DNA from 3 places in the Streptomyces sp. Ac-502 genome. Region 3 is predicted to be linked to each of the others. Evidence: riboswitches for the same ligand, from Rfam matches in the RefSeq annotation. Region 3 holds a riboswitch; each other region holds the start of a gene.
What was found. A riboswitch is a leader RNA that binds a small molecule or an ion and turns the genes downstream of it on or off. The one in region 3 is predicted to bind cobalamin.
Positions count from the first base shown of each region.

Region 1: it holds a riboswitch for cobalamin, as region 3 does, so the genes downstream of both, ACEXOX_RS16180 (prenyltransferase/squalene oxidase repeat-containing protein) here and ACEXOX_RS09060 (ABC transporter substrate-binding protein) in region 3, are expected to answer to the same signal.
Region 2: it holds a riboswitch for cobalamin, as region 3 does, so the genes downstream of both, ACEXOX_RS27610 (FecCD family ABC transporter permease) here and ACEXOX_RS09060 (ABC transporter substrate-binding protein) in region 3, are expected to answer to the same signal.

Region 1 is NZ_JBHFFO010000001.1:3,587,671-3,591,702, reverse strand. Features, by position in the region: gene ACEXOX_RS16185 (SCO2322 family protein) at 1-431, opposite strand, end outside; partial or broken gene ACEXOX_RS16180 (prenyltransferase/squalene oxidase repeat-containing protein) at 431-1,760, opposite strand; cobalamin riboswitch at 1,967-2,101, opposite strand; gene ACEXOX_RS16175 (MBL fold metallo-hydrolase) at 2,159-3,277, opposite strand; gene ACEXOX_RS16170 (aldehyde dehydrogenase) at 3,544-4,032, shown strand, end outside.
Region 2 is NZ_JBHFFO010000001.1:6,068,092-6,072,123, forward strand. Features, by position in the region: gene ACEXOX_RS27600 (ABC transporter substrate-binding protein) at 1-744, opposite strand, end outside; gene ACEXOX_RS27605 (ABC transporter ATP-binding protein) at 753-1,547, opposite strand; gene ACEXOX_RS27610 (FecCD family ABC transporter permease) at 1,633-2,745, opposite strand; cobalamin riboswitch at 2,847-2,971, opposite strand; gene ACEXOX_RS27615 (FABP family protein) at 2,999-3,562, opposite strand; gene ACEXOX_RS27620 (hypothetical protein) at 3,849-4,032, opposite strand, start outside.
Region 3 is NZ_JBHFFO010000001.1:2,005,208-2,009,239, reverse strand. Features, by position in the region: gene ACEXOX_RS09065 (FecCD family ABC transporter permease) at 1-227, opposite strand, end outside; gene ACEXOX_RS09060 (ABC transporter substrate-binding protein) at 224-1,192, opposite strand; cobalamin riboswitch at 1,302-1,491, opposite strand; gene ACEXOX_RS09055 (class I SAM-dependent methyltransferase) at 1,581-2,330, opposite strand; gene ACEXOX_RS09050 (MFS transporter) at 2,299-3,633, opposite strand; gene ACEXOX_RS09045 (ATP-grasp domain-containing protein) at 3,626-4,032, opposite strand, start outside.

The DNA of each region.
Region 1 (4,032 bases), 1.6 Mb from region 3:
GTCCCGTCCTCCGGCAGCCGCGCGCACTCCGTACGGATCGGCGGCGGGTTCTCCCCGGCCGCCGCCTCCGCCTTCGTACCGAAGTCGAGGACCAGGCCGACGCGCTTGGTGCCGTCCTGCGCGGGCGTCTTCCCGCAGATCGCGGCGAAGTCCGCGGCGCGCCGCGGCTTGCCGACCGCCGCCGAGTCGGCGCCGACGGTGAAACGGAAGCCCGCCACGGCGCCGTCCCGGGGGCGGCTGGTGGCCGGCCCCTCGGTCGCGTACGACCAGCCGCCGTCCCCGGAGGCCGGGGCGCCGGCGGCGGGCCCGTCCCAGAAGGACCAGTAGCGGTACTCCTGCGCCTGGGCGGGCGCCGTGCCCAGGCCCGTGACCGTACCGGCCAGGGCCAGGGCGCCGAGGAGGCGGGCGGAGCGGGACCGCGGCGGGCGCATCAGACGTCGCTCTTCTTCCGGCGGCCGCTGAGCAGGAACCCGGCGCCGATGCTCGCCACGAACACGATGCCGAAGATCCACCACACGCCGGAGTTCTGCTCGTCCTGGTCCTGCGCGTCCTTCTCCGGCGCGGCGGACGGCGCGGAGCTGCCGGCCGGCTTGGGGCCGGTGGCGTTCAGCTGTGCGACCAGGTCGGCGCCGCCGAAGGAGCGCGGGTCGGCGCCCGCGGCGTGCGCGGCGAGCACCAGCTGCGCGTACGCGGCCGGGCCGGCCTCCTTGGCCCAGTTCGCGGAGTTCTTCTCCAGCCACTTCAGCGGCGCCTGCGCGGCGTCGCCGTGCGAGCCGGCGGCGAGGGCCACCACGGCGTCGGCGGTGTTGCCGACGTCGGGCTGGTCCTCGGCACCGGGCATCGCGGACTTCAGGTGCCGGCCATTGGCGCCGAGCACCGCGGCCAGGTAGGCGGCGCCGCCCTCGGCGGCCTGCTTCGGGTCGCGCTTCGCGTCCTGGTCCGCCGCGCCACCGTCGCACTTCAGGGGCTTGACCGGCGCGTTGACGTCCTTGCCCGCCGGGTCGACGACGAAGCCGTCGCCCAGCCCGCCGAGCACGGCGGCGGCCGTGGCGTCCGCGTTCGGGGCCAGCTTGCCGTCCTTGGGCTGGAAGGCGAACGCGCCGCGCTCCCCTCCTTCGCGTCGCAGCCGAGCTGGAAGGTGACCAGCGCGTCGTACGGGGACTTGCCGCCCTTCCGCACGGACTCCGGCTTCTGCCCCGCCGCCTTGAGCGCGCCGATCACCACGGAGGTGGAGTTGGCGTCACTGGGCGAGCCGCCCATCGAGGGCCAGCCGCCGTCGTCGTTCTGTACGGACTTCAGCCACTTCACGGCCTTCTGCACGGCGTCGTCGTGCCCGCCGAGCGCGGCCAGCGCCTGTACCGCGGCGGCCGTCTGGTTGGTGTCCCGCATCGTCTTGTCGTCGCACGCCTTGGCCGGGTCGGCGCGGTAGGCGCTGAAGGCGCCGTCGGAGCACTGCTGCCCGGCGAGCCAGTCGACGCCCGTCACCGACGGACGCACCCCGACGGTGCGCTGCGCGAGGAGGGCGAGCGACTGCCGCCACACGCCGTCGAACTGCGGGTCCTTGCTGCCGTACAGCCCGTCGGGCAGCTTCGACGCCTGCGCGGCGGGCGCGGGGAGTCGGCGGCCGCCACGGGGGCACCGGCCGCGCACAGCACGGCGGCCCCCGCCAGCGCCGCGGCGGCGCGGCGCGCCAGGGCGGCGAAGGTGGGGGCCGTGGAAGCCCTGGGAGCCAGGGAAGCCTGGGAAGCCGTGGTGGCCATCGGGTCGGTGCCTCTCGGATCAGGTCGCTGCGGTGGGTCCGCGGTGGGCCGGTGATGGGTGCCGCGGTGGACGCGCAGCCGCACTCGGACGCCCCGCCGCCCGCCGGTCGGTGACCGGCCGCGGTGGCACCGGGCTCAGCTCCGCATACCTCGACGGTGCCGCGCACCGGCCGTCCGCGCGAGGAGGCGCGGCCTTCCGGTGGCGGGAGCCTTGGTCGTGCCCCAGCGGGTGCTCCGGCTCGCCGGGCGTACGGTGCCGTACGCGTCGGATCACGGTTGCGGGTCAGCGCCGGATTTCCACCGGCTTCCCCCGATCGGGCACAGGATGAAATTGTCTCGCACACCTTAACCGGCGGGCCGGGGAGCCCCGGGTACGGGCTGGCCGGCAGGTGCAGGCCTCACACCGCCCGGTACGTCACCGGCTCCGGCCCCGAGGCCCCCGCTGCTCCCGACGCTCCCACCGCGCCCGGAGCCCCCGGCACCGCCTCCGCCAGCCCCAGCCGCACCAGCCGCCGCAGATGCGCCTCCGCCTCCGCGACCGCGATGGTGCGCGACGCGTACGGGATCCGCTCCCACGGCCGGTTCCACTCCATGGCTTCGGCGAGCTGCCACGGCGTACGGGGTACGGCGAGCAGCGCGCGCAGCCCGGCCAGCCGCTCCTCGTGGTGGGCGAGCAGCTCGCGGACCCGGCCGGCCGCGTCCGTGAACGCGTGCTGGTGGGCGGGGAGCACCTCCGCGGGCGCCAGCCGGGCGACGCGTTCCAGGGAGGCCAGGTAGTCGCCGAGGGGGTCGGCGGGCGTCGCGTCGTCCGGGTCCTCGTAGAGCCCGATGTGCGGGCTGATGCCCGGCAGCAGGTGGTCGCCGGAGAAGAGCCGGCCGTGGCCGGGCCGCTGGGCCGGATGCTCCTCCTCCAGGTGCAGGCACACGTGGCCGGGCGTGTGGCCCGGTGTCCAGACGGCGCGCAGCCGGCGGCCGGGCAGGTCGAGGAGGGCGCCGGGTTCGATCGGGCGATCGGGCAGCGCCGCCCGCTGCCCGGGGAGATCACGTACCGGTCCCTTGGCGCGCACCTGACGCAGGGGCGCCAGGTGGCTGTCGGGCGCGCCGGCCGCGGTCAGCTTGGCGATGAGGTGGTCCAGCCACCGGCCGGGTTCGGTCTCCCGGGTGCGGCGTACGACGGCGGCGTCCGCCGCGTGCATGGCGATCCACGCGCCGGACGCCTCCCGTACGCGGGCGGAGAGGCCGTGGTGGTCGGGGTGGTGGTGCGTGATCAGGACCCCGTGCAGGTCGGTGACGTCGAAGCCGCAGGCGGTGATCCCGGCGGTCAGGGTGTCCCAGGCGTCCGGGTCGTCCCAGCCGGTGTCCACGAGGACCGGGCCGCGGCCGGTCTCCAGGAGGTGGACGAGGGTGTGGCCGAGCGGGTTGTCCGGGATGGGGACGGCGATCGACCACACACCGCCCCGGTGGTCGGTCACCCGGGGCCCGGTCTCCGCCGCCCCCGTACGGGCCGCTGCCGTCATCCGCCGCACCTCCGCTTCCGCGCGGACGCGCCGCGCCCCCGTACGAGCCACCGTGCCACCGGGCCGGAACCCGAACCGGGCCTCCGAGCCGGGACGCCGTGCCGGGCCCTGGACCGGGCCGCCGTGCTGGCCCCCGAACCGAGCCTCCGTGCCCAGCATTGCCCAGCATAACTAGAACTGATATCAGTCCTGATGCAGCGTCAGGAACTTTCCGCACGGCTCCCGTACACGACCACCCACCGTCCGACCCGCAGGAGGCGGCAGCCATGAGCGCACTCGTCGAGTACGAACAGCTCTACATCGGCGGCGAGTTCACCGACCCGGCCGGCGGCGGCACCATCGAGGTGGTCTCGCCGCACACCGAGCAGGTCATCGGCCGGGTGCCGCACGCCTCGCGGACCGACGTGGACCGGGCCGTCTCCGCCGCCCGCGCCTCCTTCGACTCCGGGGTGTGGGCGGACACCCCGCTCGCGGAGCGGATCGCGGTGGTCACGCGCATCAAGGACGCCTTCGCCGTACGGAGTGAGGAGATCGCCCGGGTCATCAGCGCCGAGAACGGCACCCCGTACACCTCCGGCGTGCTGGTGCAGGCGCTGGCCGCGATGATGGTGTGGGACGCGGCGCTCACCGTCGCCCGCGACTTCCCGTTCGAGGAGCGCCGGGCCGGTGTGCTCGGGCCGCTGCTGGTGCGGCGCGAGCCGGTGGGTGTGGTGGCGGCGGTGGTGCCGTGGAACGTGCCGCAGTTCACCGCGGCG
Region 2 (4,032 bases), 4.1 Mb from region 3:
GGCGAAGCGGCCCGAGGTCATCGGCTTGTCCTGGCCGCCGTCGTAGAGGAAGACGGTGGGCCGTGCGCCGTCCTTGGGCACCTTGGCCTGCGCGTCGGCGATCTGCTTGCGGTACGTGGCGATCAGCGCGTCCGCCCGGTCCTCGACGTCGAAGATCTTCCCGAGGGTCTTCAGGTCGGTGTAGAGCGCGTCCAGCGGCGGCATCACGCCGCGCGCGCTGCCCTGGCCGCCGTCGGTCCCGTTGCGGCACGACTCGGTCAGGACGTAGCTGCCGATGCCGAGCTTCGCCAGGGAGGCGGGGGTGACGTCGCTGTCCTCGCCGAAGCCGTAGTTCCAGCCCGCGAAGACCAGGTCGGCCCTGGCGTCCAGGGCGATCTCCTTGGTGATCGCCTTCTTGGAGAGCCAGGGCACCTTGCCGTACGCGTCCTTCCAGGCGACGGCGTCGATCCTGCCCCGGTAGCCCGGCATGACGTACCCGGCCATGTGGTCCTCCAGGCCGAGCGCGAACATGATGTCGGCGATCCCGACGTCGTTGGTGACCACCCGCCGCGGCGCCTTGTCGTACGTGGTCCTCGTCCCGCAGTTCTCGATGGTGACCGGGTAGTGGCCGGATCCGCCGCCGCCCGTCCCGGACGCCTTGGCGGCGCCGTCCTTCCCGTCCTCGGCGACGTGCGCGCCGCAGCCGGTGAGCGCGGCGAGTGCGAGGGCGGTGAGCAGGGCGGCGGAGCGGTGGCGGGTGCGCATGGGGGGCCTCATGAAGTGGTGGGGGCGTCGGTACGGGCGGGCAGGCGGTCGAACAGCAGCTGGACGACGCCGGTCTCCGGATGCGGTACGCGGTGCGCGCGCACCCCGAACACCTCGGCCAGCAGCTCCGGGCCCAGCACGTCGTGCGGCGCGCCGGAGGCGACGATGCGCCCGCCGGAGATGACGTACAGCTCGTCGCAGTGCCCGGCCGCCAGGTTCAGGTCGTGCAGCGCGGTCAGCACCGTCAGCCCGCTGTCCCGTACCAGCGCCAGCAGCTCCAGCTGCTGCGCGATGTCGAGGTGGTTCGTCGGCTCGTCCAGCACCAGCACCCGCGGCTCCTGGGCCAGCGCGCGGGCGATCAGCACCCGCTGCTTCTCGCCGCCGGACAGGCTCAGGAAGGCCCGGCCGGCGAGGTGGGCGGCGCCGGTACGCTCCAGCGCGTCCTCGCACACCCGCAGGTCGGCGGCGCTCGGCCGGCCCGATCCGCGCTGGTGCGGCAGCCGCCCCATCGCGACGACCTCGGCGGCCGTGAACCCGAACTCGGTCGCCGATTCCTGGGGCAGCGCGGCCAGGCGCCGGGCCCCTTCGCGTACGCCCATGGCGTGCAGGTCGGTGCCGTCCAGCCGTACTGTCCCGGCGGCCGGGCGCAGCGCGCGGTAGGCGCAGCGCAGCAGGGTGGACTTGCCGCTGCCGTTGGGCCCGACCAGCCCGACGATCCGGCCGCTGTCCGCTCGCAGGGTGATGTCGTGCACGAGCCGCGCGCCGGCCACGTCCACGGACACCGCGTCGATGTCGACCCGCATCAGGCCCCGCCTCCGTACGTACCGCCGTGACCCCGCACCGGACCCCGCATCAGGCACCGCATCAGGCACCGCATCGGACCTCGCATCAGGCCCCGCCTCCGAACGTGTAGCCGCGCCGCCGCATCAGCAGCACGAAGGCCGGCACGCCGAGCACCGCGGTGATCACTCCGACCGGCAGCTCGACCGGCGCCAGCAGCACCCGGGACAGGATGTCCACCCACACCATCAGCACCGCGCCCAGCAGCGGCGCCACCGCCAGCACCCGCCGGTGCCCGGCGCCCACCAGCATCCGCGTCACGTGCGGCACCATCAGCCCGACGAAACCGATCGCCCCGCTGACCGCCACCACCGCGCCGGTGACGGCCGCGGTGACCGCGAACAGCTCCCGGCGCAGCCGCCCGGGGTCCACACCGAGCGCGGCGGCCGACTCGTCGCCCATGGCCAGCGCGTTCAGGCGGCCCGCGGAGAGCATCAGGTACAGCAGCGCCCCGGCCACCGCCACCGCGGCGACCGGCAGCGAGCCCCAGCCCGCCCCGCTGAGGCTGCCGAGCAGCCACATCATGGCGGACCGCGCCGCCTCGCCCCGGTCGGCGGCGAAGACCATCAGCGTGGAGAGGGCGGAGAAGCCGTAGTACATGGCGGAGCCGGTCAGGACCAGGCGCAGCGGGGTCAGGCCGTGCGCGCTGCGGGCCGCCGCGTAGACCAGCACCATGGCCAGCAGTGCCGAGCCGAAGGCGGCGGTGGACAGGGCCCAGACGCCGAGCGCGCCGAGCGAGCCGAAGAGCAGGACGGCGTTGGCGCCGACCGCGGCGCCGGAGGAGATGCCGAGCACGAAGGGGTCGGCGAGGGCGTTGCGCACCAGGGCCTGGACGGCCACACCGATGGCGGACAGCCCGGCGCCGACGACGGCGGCCAGGAGCGTGCGCGGGAAGCGCAGCTCCCACACGATGGTGTAGGCGGAGACCTCGTCGGAGGTGATGGTGCCGCCGCTCAGCCCGGCGCCGAGATGGCGCAGCACCTCGCCCCAGCCGACGCCGGAGGCGCCGAGGCCGACACCGCACACCAGGGACGCGAGCAGGACGAGGGCGAGCCCGGCGACCAGCGGCACGGTGGGCAGCGGCGAGCCGGTACGGGGCCGGTCGCCGTCGGGCCCGACGGGGGCGGAGGCGGGGGCGGCGGTACGGGCTGGGGCGGCCAAGGGGCGTACGCCTTCGGCTCGGGCCGCGTCCGTACGGTCCGGGGTGACGCCGCGTGGCGCGAGGCCCGCGGCGGTGTCCCCTCGCAGTCCACGGCGAGTTGATCAGGAACCGGCGCCCCCGCGGGTGATCGGGCTGGCGGAACGCGTGTTCCGCACACCGTTGCGGGTCAGCGCCGGACTCTCACCGGACTTCCCCGCGGGGCGCTCTGCGACTGTCTGTACTGATGAGCGGACCTGTGGAGGTCCGGCTCGGCTACTTGAAGAAGGCGATGCCGTCGTCCGGCAGGTCCTTGATGTCCTTGGCCCACTCGCGCGGGTCGACGACCTTCTTCAGGTGCGCCGACATGTACGGGCGCAGCGGCACCTCGGGGGTGGCCTTCTCGCCGACCCACATCAGGTCGCTGTTCACGTACCCGTACAGGCGCTTGCCGCCGGTGTACGGGCCGGAGGCCGCGGTCCGCGCCACGGCGTCGGTGGCCAGGTCGATCTGCGGCTTCTGGTCGGCCAGCTCGCCGTACCAGACCTCCGCGACGCCGCCGTCGCGGATCATCACGATCTCGACCTTGCGGTCCTTGTCGATGCGCCAGTAGCCGGACTCGGTCTCCAGCGGAGCGACCTTCTTGCCCTCGCCGTCGAGCACCCAGCTGTGCGAGGTGTATTCGAGGAAGTCACGGCCGTCGTGCGTGAAGGTGACCTCCTGGCCGAAGTTGCACTTCTCGGAGCCGGGGAAGTCGGCGACGCCGGCGCCCTCCCAGTTGCCGAGCAGGAAGGCGAGGGGCACGAGGGCCGGGTTCAGGTCGGACGGGATCTCGATCATCAGCTCAGGCGATCTGTGTCGGGGGAAGTCTGGTGTGTTCGGTGGGTCTAGCGCTGGCCCTGGTACAGCTTCTTCCAGGTCAGCCCGGCGAAGGCGACGACGCCGACGGCGACCAGGACGAGCAGGGTGGTGAAGACTGCCTCAAGCACGAGCGCGCTCCTCGGACGGAGTGAGGTGTTACGGACCGGAAGCGAGTCTAGTCGGCGTGCTCGGTGGCGGCGCTGTGAGGTCGGTCCCGCCGGGCGCCCGGGTGCCTGACGCCCCCGGGAGACCCGGCGCCGCCGGTTCAGCTCAGGAGATGCTGCTGGAGGGCGACGGACTGGTAGAAGGCCGTCGGTACGGTGCCGCCGGGGCGGGAGTGGACGACCAGGGCGATGGTGTCGCCGGCGGACAGGTAGGCGTACCGCACCGAGAGAGCGCCTTCGGAACCCGTCTCCTTGTAGAGCTCCGCCCCGGACCCGGACCAGCCG
Region 3 (4,032 bases):
CGCGCCCGGGACCACCCCGGGTCCGGCAGGTCGGCGCCCAGCGCGTGGGTCACGATGCCCCACACCTCGCCGGGCGGTACGTGCACCGACCCGATCGCCATCCCCGCCGTGGCGGAGACCAGCAGCAGCACGCCGAGGACGACGAGGGTGACGGCGAAGGACCGGCGGCGCGGCGGCGCCTCGTGCCGGTGCTCGCGGACGACCGCCGTCCCGGCGGCGGCGGTCACCGGAACCGCTCGGGGTGCAGGGCGCGGGCCAGCTCCTGCACCGCGTACGGCGGCCGCACCCCCACCAGGGTCGCGGTCAGCGGCAGGACGACGAACCGTTTGTTCTTGACAGCGGGCACGTCGGCGAGAGCGGGCTGCGACAGCAGGAACTTCTTCTTCTGCTCGACGCTCCCGGCCCCCGCGTAGTCGTAGATCGCGATGACCTCGGGCTTCCGGTCGACGACCTGCTCCCAGGACGCGTCACCGAAGACCTTGTCCAGGTCGGCGAACACATTGCGGCCGCCCGCGAGCTGGATGATCTCGGTGCCGAGGCTCTTGCCGCCGGCGGTGAAGGCCGCCTTGTCGCCGCTGTCGTACACGAAGACCGGTACGGCCGGGGCGCCCTTGACCGCTCGGGCGGCCCGGTCCACCCGCCCCTTGAGGCCGGCGGCCAGCTCGTCGGCCCGTTCCCGTATGCCGAAGATGCTGCCGACGGTGCGGACCTCGTCGTACGCGTCCTGCATGGACACCTGCTTCTTCCCGCAGTACTCGCGGTTGAGGTAGGTGTTGATCCCGGCATCGGCGAACGCCTTGCGCGAGCGGCCCTCGTTCTCGGCGAAGGCGCTGGCGTACCCGCCGTAGACGAGGTCCGGATCGGCTTCCAGAACGGTCTCGAAGGACGGTTCCTTCTTCGCCAGCTGCGGCAGCGCCTTGTAGTCCGCGCGCAGCTCCGGCAGGACGGCCGAGTCGGGGAAGGCGGTGCCGATCATGCGGTCCTTGAGCCCCAGCGCCAGCATCAGTTCGGCGGGGTGCTGGTGGATGGTGAGGACCCGGGAGGGCGGCTTCCGGTAGGTGGTACGGATGCCGCAGTTGTCGATGGTGACCGGGAAACCTTTCGCCGCGGTGGCCGCGGGCCCCGCGTCGTCCGCGGTGCCCCGCGATGTGCCGCAGCCGCCCAGCAGGACGGCGGACAGGGCGAGGGCCACCGCCGGTGCCGTGGCGCGCCGCAACCGGCGCCGCCGGGCGGTGGGGGAGAAAGAGGGGGACGGGTCGTGCCGTCGTACACGTAAAGCCTCCTGCGGAGTCCGCGCTCCTCGGAACGGGCCCGCGACAGGCCAGTGTCCTGACTCCCGGATCGACGCTCCCCCGGCCTTCCCGCGCCGCGCGCGGTGGCCCGATCTGCCTGATGAAGGGTCACTCCCCGGTCACAGTGGCGGGACCGCGCCGGACTCGCACCGGCTTCCTGTCTCCCGTCGCGGTGATGACCAGGTGATATTACGGTCGGTCGGACCGGGGGCAAAGGGCGCGCGTACGGTTCCGCGCGCCGCCTACGATGTGCGGGCGCCGGGCCCGCCGTGCGGCCCGGCGCCCCGGTCACGCCGCGCGGACCGCCCGCAGCACCAGCCGCTCGGCGTCCTGGTCGTACGGGCGGCCGTCGAAGCCGCCGAAGATCTCGACCTCCTGGAAGCCGGCCTCCCCGGCCATCCGCCGCAACTCCACGGCGCTGTAGACGAACCAGACCAGGCTGGTACGCGTCACCCGGTCGCCCCGTACGAGCACCCAGTCGCTGCGCAGCCGCGCCCAGTCGTCCAGCACCGTGTCGGTCTGCACCAGCAGGTCGGCACCGCGCTGCACCACCTTCGGCGGTGTGACCTTACGGGCCAGCAGTTCCTTTCCGGCCATGTCCAGAAGCAGGGTCCCGCCGGGCGCCAGGCAGTCGTGCATCGTGCGCAGCACACGGGCGTTGTCGGCGGGGTCCTCGAAATAGCCGAACGACGTGAACAGGTTGAGGGCGACGTCGAAGGCCCCGGGCTCGACGAACTCCCGCATGTCGGCCTGGACGTACCGGGCGGTGACCCCGGCGTCGGCGGCCCGCTTCCGGGCGCGGTCCAGCATCACCGGGCTGCGGTCGACACCCGTCACGCCGAAGCCCCGGCGGGCGAGCGGAACGGTGAACACCCCCGGACCGCAGCACAGGTCCAGCACCCGGGCCCCGGCCGGGAAGGACAGCAGGGGAGAGGTGTCGAGCAGCTCCTCGGCCTGGGCGTAGCGCCCGTCGGAGAAGAGGAAGTCGTAGAACTCGGTCCAGAAATCATCGTCCTGGAATCCGCCCGTGTGCGTCATCGGGTACCGGTTTTCCTTCCGTGAGGTCCGTGGGGTCTATGGGGTCGGTGAGAGGGGTGACGGGGGTGAGGTCATCGGCGGTGACGGGAGCGGCCGGAGCCGTACCGCGCCCGCGCCCGCGCCGCAGGGTCAGCAGGAGCGGCGGCAGCAGGACGCACTGGGCCGCGGCGAACAGCCAGAACCAGCCCGCGTGCCCGGCGCGTTCGCCGAAGCCGTAGAGCTGCCCGCCCAGCACACCGCTGGCACAGGCGCCCAGCCCCGCGGCGAGCCGCTGCTGTCCGAAGACCACGGCGTCCGAGCGCGGACTGCGGCGCAGGGCCTCCAGGTCGTTCTTGAGGAAGAGCACGATGTCGCCGAGCGTGATCAGGACACCGCCCGCCAGCAGGGCGGTCCGCGTCCCGGCCGCCAGGACCGCCATCCCGGCGGCCAGTCCCGTGAACCCGATCGCCAGGGCGAGGGGGTAGCTCATCCGCCGGATGGCGCCCGACGCGAGCGGCTGGACGACGATGACCAGCACGAAGCAGGTCAGCAGCACCAGGCTGTAGAACTCGCTGGACGCCCGCTCCACGGCGTACACGGCGAGGTAGTGCTGGAAGTGGAAGTAGAGGTAGAACGCCAGGCCGTTGGCGACGAAGGGGAGGACGGCGATGCCGGTGAGCAGGCCCTGGCCCGCCACCGGCGCGCTGCCGGGCCGGTCCTTCTCCGGACCCACCGCCGGCAGGCGCGCATGCCCCACGGCGACCACGGCGAACAGCGCCGTCACGACGAGGAACAGCGGGCCGGGGGACGACAGCACGAACGGCCCCGCGACGAGCGGGCCCACGGCCATCCCCGCGTTGAGCGCCGCGTTGCCCGCGGACAGGAACGCGGGCCGGCGCTCCTCCGCCACCCCGTGTACCAGGTACGCCTTGTTGGCCGGCAGGTACAGCGCGGCGCCGCAGCAGGTCAGGATCAGCGCGGCCACCGCCACCGGCGGCCACCGCAGTGCCGCCAGGAACGCCGCGAACCCCGCCGTACGCACCACCAGCGCCCAGAGCATCGTGCGCCGCAGCCCCACCCGGTCGGCGAGCGCACCGCCGAGGACTCCTCCCGAGAACTGCACGAGGGACGCGACGGCCAGCACCACGCCGACCGCCCCCAGCCCCATCCCCAGCCGCTCGTGCAGGAAGACCGACATGAACGGCAGGACCATGAAACTGCCGAGCGGAATCAGGAAGGAACTGAGCAGCAGGAAGCGCAGCGGCCCGGTGAGGGTGGACAGCGCGGTGCGCAACCCCGGGCCGCCGCCGACGTGTTCAGCCACCGGAGCCCTGGCCTGCCCGGCTCACCGTCGCCCCAGCCGCCGTACCGGCCGCGTCCGCCGATCCCGTCGCATCCCCCGATCCTGCCGCGCCCCGCGGTCCCGTCGCGTCCGCTGCCCGGAACGGCTCCGTCCGCACCCGTACGGCGTTGGCCGCCGCGACGGCGCAGTGGGTGGCCAGTTCGGCCGTCTCCGCCTCCGCGTAGACGATGCCCGCGTAACCGCGGCTGTCGCCCAAGTGCTCGACGGGGTCGCCGATCCGCTTGACCGGGTACCAGGCGGGGGAGCCCGGCATGTCCGGCAGCCGGTCGAGTCCGTCGACGCCGGTGAACACCCCCGGTTCCTCGGGGTATCCGAGGACGAAGGCCGAGGCGGGGCCGCCGGGCAGCTCCGCGTCCATGA